2 regions of the Bacteroides sp. 14(A) genome follow, and region 1 is predicted to be linked to the other one. Evidence: riboswitches for the same ligand, from Rfam matches in the RefSeq annotation. Region 1 holds a riboswitch; the other holds the start of a gene.
What was found. Region 1 has a riboswitch for cobalamin ahead of K429_RS0103600 (TonB-dependent receptor domain-containing protein). Riboswitches for the same ligand answer to the same signal wherever they lie in the genome.

Region 1 (3,433 bases):
CATCTCGTTTTGAATCATTATCGTCGTCGCTGCAAGAGATAAAACTTGTACCGAGTGCCAATAGGCAGATAGCACTGAATAATAAAGATCTGATTTTCATAATTAATGGTATTTAATAGTGAATAATAATATTGTTAGAGTTGAACACTTACTGTTAATTTCCATGAACGTCCCGGCATAGGGTAGTATTTAATTACCTCATACTGTTTATTGGTTAAGTTAGTTACATCTGCTTGCAATCTTAGTTTGCAGTTACTTATTTTGAAGTTACGTGAGATAGTGAGAGTATGTTCTAAATACCCGTCAATTTCGTTTTCGGGTATATTTTGTGAAAGATAATAACGTTTCCCTACTCCCATCAGAGTATAACCTGCATTAAGCCATGGGGTCTCAATTGTAGCGGAGGCGTTTCCACTATGTTTCGGAGTATAAGGTAGCTGGTCTTTGTAATTTTTTGCTTCCGGATTGGTTAAGTCTATTGCTTCTTGTAGAGTATATCCACAGGAAAAATGTATTTCTGATCGATGAGTAAGCGGAAACTCTGTGGAAAGAGTAGCGTCCATACCTATGATACGTACTTTACCATAATTCTGCATTCTCCACACATAAGTGCTGGGGAAAGCAACTATTTTATCTGTAACCCTATTATAATATCCATCCAGTGTGATAGAACAATAATTCAGGAAAGTGAAAGGGGAACCACCGTAAGTGATGCCTATATTATATTCCTGCGCTTTTTCTGGTTTTAAATCCTTGTTACCACTTCGGAAATAGTAAAGGTCGTTGAAAGTTGGGGTACGGAAACAGCCCTTATACATGGCGCGGATGAAGAACAAATGTTCTTTCCATGGACGATAGTTCATACTAATGCTAGGACTAAGGCGATGCAGATCAGCGGGAGCACTTCCTTTTTTTACATGTTCTGAAATGTAAGTTCCAAGTATATGAGCCTGAACGGTCAGATGAGGGAAGGTGTATTTGCTGCTGAGTACTGTCAATGAGGTGTAGCGTGTGGGATAAGGGCAATCAGGCAAGGTATTATCTAAGGTGTTGATAACGCCATCCTGAGATAGAGAAAATGTCCAATTTTGTATTGGTTGATATAATAAGCTTGCAGAGAGATAATATTCTTTTTGAGTGTGTCGGTCAGTCACCTTGCCACTGTCATATTGGGAACCTTTATCTTGATAACGGTTATAAGCATAGTTATATTTTCCTTGTACCTGTAATGTCCACTCAGGTGAGAACGTTTTCTTCCATTGCGTCTGTAGGAAGAGATTTTCATCTACTAATCGTTCATTAGATTCCGGATTATATAAGATGACTGCACCGGGAAGCCCTCGTTTGGAATGATAGTAATAAGCTTTGGTATTCCAATGGTTACTGTCAGAGAATTGATGGAAAAAGTTTATTTCACCTTGGTAGGAAAAAATGTCTGAATTGTATCGCTTTTCTGTAGCAGTATGTTTCCCATTCTCTATTGTAAAAGGATACGTTCCATCTGAACGCAGGAAATTCCCATCAATAGTAAAGGCTGAGTTAGTTCCCACTTGTTGTTCCCAACGTGCGATGCTATTGAACAAACCGAAAGAACCTCCTTTAATTTGTCCGTGGAAATTGTGTTTTTTATTTGAAATGAATTTGGGTTGTTCTGTGACAATATGAAGTATCCCTGCGGAAGCATACATACGGGCTGATTGTAGAAGATTATCACTTTGTCCAATACTGAGTGAGAGTGTGGATATGTTATCAGTTGCAAAACGCCCAATATCAATTTGGCCTGCTTGGCTGTTGCTAACGGCTATTCCATCATAACTAACGGCTGTATGTGCTGCACCGAGATTACGAATAGAAATAGTCTTTAATCCTCCTAATCCACCATAGTCTTTCACGTTCACTCCACTAAAACGTTTTACGGCATCTGCTATACCTTGTAAGCCAAGTGCCTCAAAATCTTTGCGACTGAAAGATTGCGTTGGAGTTGCAGAAGTGATGCGGCTTGATATTTTTCGTCCTTTTACTGAAACTTCCGGAATGGCATGTACCTTTCCCGTAATGGAGTCTCCCGCCTGCTGTGCCTGTAAATTGACACAAAGGCAGCATGTGAAACAATATAAACAAAACTGTAGCCAGATGCATCGGCATGGATTATCCTTGATCATAACAAATAGCTGTAAAAATATAAGTATCTCATGCCCTTTCCTCGAAGGCATAAAATTTGATAGGTTTTGCAGGTCTTCTGACTTACTCCGGATTTACCGCCTTCCCACCGTGCGAATACCGGCAGTGGCATAGGTGATTGGTAAATCCTTGACAATGAGTTTACAGCAGCGGGACTGTTTGGGAGTTACACCCAATTCCCTTTTCATGAAGCATACCGAAAGGCATACTTCAACAAAACCGAAGGGCAAAGATAGGAAAGATTTATGTTTTATTTATTATAGGATGCAGTATTTCATAAATTTATGCATTTATTCTAACAGAGTAACTTAATAGAAAACTAATACTATAATGCTTATGCTAAAGAAAACTATTGCTGCGCTAAGCCTACTCAGTATCCTTGCAGCCTGTCAGAATGATGAGAATCCTTCTCAACCGGAACCTAAACCACGTCAAGACATCAATCTTACCCGTGCGGAACAAGAGTTTATGGACAAAGGTACAGACTTTGCTTTCCGTTTCTTCGATCAGGTGTGCAGTACCGAAAAAGAAAAACCGAATGTTTTTGTGTCTCCATTGAGTGCATCACTTTGTTTATCCATGATTACGAACGGGGCTACTGATAATACGCTTGCTGAGATGCAGGATGTATTAGGATTCCCTGCCAATACTTTCTCTCTTGATGATCTGAACAACTATAATCAAAAGTTAACTTCAGCTTTGTTGGATTTGGACAATACAACTCAACTCGGAATAGCTAATTCTATCTGGATAGAGGAAGGTTTTAAGGTTTATGACTCTTTTGTTGATGTAAATAAGAAAATGTACGATGCTCAGGTGCAAGAACTTGATTTCACATCTCCGACCGCCAAAGATGTGATAAACCAATGGTGCGCCACTCAGACTAATAATTGCATAAAAGAGGTTATTCAGGAAATACCTGCGGATGCTCGTATGTATCTGATTAATGCACTCTATTTTAAAGGTATCTGGAAAAGCCAGTTTGATAAGTCGGCTACTGGACAGGATAACTTTACCAATGTTGACGGCAGTCAGCAGAAAGTAGCTATGATGAACCAGACCGCAACGTTCAATTACACCCAGACTGATGATTTCTCTATTGCGGAATTACCCTATGGCAATGAAGCTTTTAGTATGGTGATACTGTTGCCATCTGGAGATAAGACCTTGGATGAAAGCTTACCCAGCCTGAATTATGAGAACTGGAAACAGTGGAGTAAGAATATGGCAGGAAAAGAACTACAAATTAAAC
Region 2 (3,433 bases), 710 kb from region 1:
TCCAACCTACAAACAACAGAGGAAATATTCTCTATCAGTGAGTTCCAGAAAATCACGGATTTCATCAACAAGACTCCCAAGCGTCCGGGCAAGGAAGAAAAGCGTATGTCTATCAGCATCAATAAGAATGGACGTATGTTTATTGTGGAATGTATTATATTCCAAGACTTAAGCTTCGAGATATCCATCAATGATGTCACCCAGGAAGAAGAGCAGATCCGCCTGAAACGCCAGTTGACACAGAACATCGCACATGAACTGAAGACCCCGGTCAGCAGTATACAGGGCTATTTGGAAACCATCGTGAACAATGAAAACATTTCGCGGGAGAAGATGCAGACATTCCTGGAGCGATGCTATGCTCAAAGCAATCGGTTGAGCCGACTGCTACGCGACATCTCTGTATTAACGCGTATGGACGAAGCCGCCAACATGATCGACATGGAGAAAATAGATATCAGCCTGTTAGTAGGCAATATCGTAAATGAGGTATCCCTGGAACTGGAAGAAAAGCATATCACCGTAGTCAACTCCCTAAAACCAAAGATACAACTACGGGGAAACTATTCCCTGCTATACTCCATTTTCCGCAACCTGATGGACAATGCTATTGCTTATGCAGGCACGGATATACGCATCAACATCAGTTGTTTCCGCGAAGACGAGAATTTTTATTATTTCAGTTTTGCCGACACCGGCGTAGGTGTCTCTCCCGAACATCTGAACCGCTTATTCGAACGTTTCTACCGGGTAGATAAAGGACGCTCACGCAAACTGGGCGGTACGGGATTGGGATTGGCTATCGTAAAGAACTCGGTAATCATCCATGGAGGTACCATTTCGGCCAAAAACAACCAGGGTGGCGGATTGGAATTCGTATTCACACTGGCAAAAGAAAAATAATCACTTATCACTAACCACTAATCACTTTTTTCCTTATCTTTGCGATGCATTGGTTTACAGTCTTTGTTCGGAGACGGTAATTAAAAGGGAATCAGGTGCAAATCCTGAACAGTCCCGCTGCTGTAAGTTTCATGATAGGTTGCAGGCAAACTACCAATAGCCACTGGAAGTCCGCTTCCGGGAAGGCGCCTGGCAACAGAAACAAGTCAGAAGACCTGCCATGCACTGTTTTTATCACTGCTTTCGAGGAAAAAGCGTTGAGTCTAATGAAACGGGCAAATCGTCCCATCATTTCATTCATCCACTCTGCTTCAAAGAAAGTAAGGAACAATAAACTCTGCCAAGTTTATTTGAATGGTGTCCGGTCGAAGGGATTTCGCCCGGACATTTTATTCTGTAACTTTCCCAAAACAAATTTCATCATCCGCGTGTTATACATACAGTAAACAATTAATACGAAGAGTTATGGAAGCAGATTATGAACTGATCGACAATGAAGAACGTCACCAATATGAGTTCCATGTCGATAAATATACTCCAAAGATTGAGTATATAAAATCAACGAATGGGGAGATTTACCTGACACACACCGAAGTACCCACTCAATTGGGTGGTAAAGGCATCGGCAGCCAGTTAGTAGAAAAAGCATTAAAAGATATAGAAAAACAAGGACTAAGGTTAGTACCTCTCTGCCCGTTTGTAGCGGGATACATTCACAAACATCCCGAATGGAAAAGAATTGTAATGAAAGGTATTCACATTCAATAATAAATAGTTATGAATATAAAGAAAGAATATACGAACGGGGAAGTGACCATCATCTGGCAACCCGGACTGTGCCAACATGCAGGCATTTGTACCAAGACCCTTCCGAATGTGTATCATCCGAAAGAAAAACCGTGGATAACGGCTGAAAATGCAACGACGGAAGAATTGATCGCTCAAATCAAGAAATGCCCGTCGGGAGCATTAAGTTACAGAATGAATAACGAGAAAGAAGATAAATAAAAGAAATGAGGTTACCCCTTCAACATATGAATTCGGGTAACCTCATTTGTATTATGAAAAAGAAAGTAGTTATGTACGTTCCAATTGAACAGTGAAATGACGCATCAGGGGAGCCTCCCAAGTAATACGGACTCCATTAGTAATACTTTCACGACGGTCGAAAACATTCTTCAACGCTACTGCAATCACGTTCATGTGATTATCCGTATATACGCGGCGGGGAATAGCCAGGCGCAATAAATCCAATCCGGTAAAACGGTTCTCACGGGTAACCGGATCACGGTCTGCCAGGATATAACCGATTTCACATCCTCTGATACCGGCTTCAAGATATAGCTCAACCGTTAGAGTCTGTGCCGGGAATTCATTCTTCGGTACATGCGTCAGTACCTTCGTTGCATCCACAAAAATGGCATGTCCGCCTGCTGGACGCTGATATGGAATACCGTATTCATCCAACTTCTTTGCCAGATATTCTACCTGACGGATGCGGGTTTCCAGATTATCAAATTCCGTATTCTCATCCAGTCCTGTAGCAAGTGCATTCATGTCACGACCATTCATACCACCGTAAGTAAGATACCCTTCATATTGCACGCAAAAGCCTTTGGCACCTTCGTACCAATCTTTTTTTCGTGTAGCAATGAAGCCTCCCATATTGACGATACCATCTTTCTTGGCACTCATAGTCATACCATCCGCCAGGTCGAACATCTCTTTCGTAATTTCCTTTATCGTTTTACCGCTATAGCCATCTTCACGCATTTTGATGAAGTAAGCGTTTTCTGCAAAACGTGCGGAGTCAAATAATACAGGTTTATTATACTTATCCGCAAGAGCACGGACTTCACGAAGATTCTGCATGGATACGGGCTGTCCGCCAGCCGTGTTGTTCGTAATGGTAACGATGATAAACGGTATACGGTCACCATATTCCTGCAACGCTTTTTCCAGCTTCACAGGATCGACATTACCTTTAAAAGGTATTTCCAACTGAGTATTCTTCGCTTCATCGATGGTGCAATCCAGAGCAATGGCCTTCCGGCCCTCGATATGCCCCTTTGTGGTATCAAAGTGAGAGTTACCCGGAACAATATCTCCATCATGTACCAGATAAGAGAAAAGCACATTCTCAGCAGCACGCCCCTGATGGGTGGGAATGACATATTCAAAACCAGTCAGACGAGTGATCACTTCTTTCAGATTGAAGAAGGAGGAAGCACCTGCATAACTTTCATCGCCCAGCATCATCGCTGCCCATTGACGATCGCTCATTGCTCCCGTACCGGAGTCAGTTATCAAATCGATATATACTTGTTCGGATTTCAGCTGGAACACATTGTAATGGGCTTCTTTAAGCCATTGTTCACGTTCCTGGCGGGTACTCTTCCGAATGGGTTCCACCATTTTAATTTTCCAAGACTCTGCAAAAGGTAATTCCATAGTGCTTGCTTATTATTTTGACATTTAGTTAACAAAAAGACCCGTAGAAGAATTTCTACGGGTCGAATATAAGCATTTA

Region 2: linked by a shared signal. The riboswitch ahead of K429_RS0106585 (GNAT family N-acetyltransferase) and the one ahead of K429_RS0103600 (TonB-dependent receptor domain-containing protein) in region 1 are both predicted to bind cobalamin.

What each region holds. Positions count from the first base shown of each region.
Region 1 covers NZ_JAGH01000001.1:1,044,023-1,047,455, forward strand. The annotation lists gene K429_RS0103595 (DUF5074 domain-containing protein) at 1-100, opposite strand, end outside; gene K429_RS0103600 (TonB-dependent receptor domain-containing protein) at 135-2,162, opposite strand; cobalamin riboswitch at 2,212-2,415, opposite strand; gene K429_RS0103605 (serpin family protein) at 2,518-3,433, shown strand, end outside.
Region 2 covers NZ_JAGH01000001.1:1,758,248-1,761,680, reverse strand. The annotation lists gene K429_RS0106595 (cell wall metabolism sensor histidine kinase WalK) at 1-903, shown strand, start outside; cobalamin riboswitch at 937-1,141, shown strand; gene K429_RS0106585 (GNAT family N-acetyltransferase) at 1,369-1,671, shown strand; gene K429_RS0106580 ((4Fe-4S)-binding protein) at 1,681-1,911, shown strand; gene K429_RS0106575 (tryptophanase) at 1,981-3,354, opposite strand.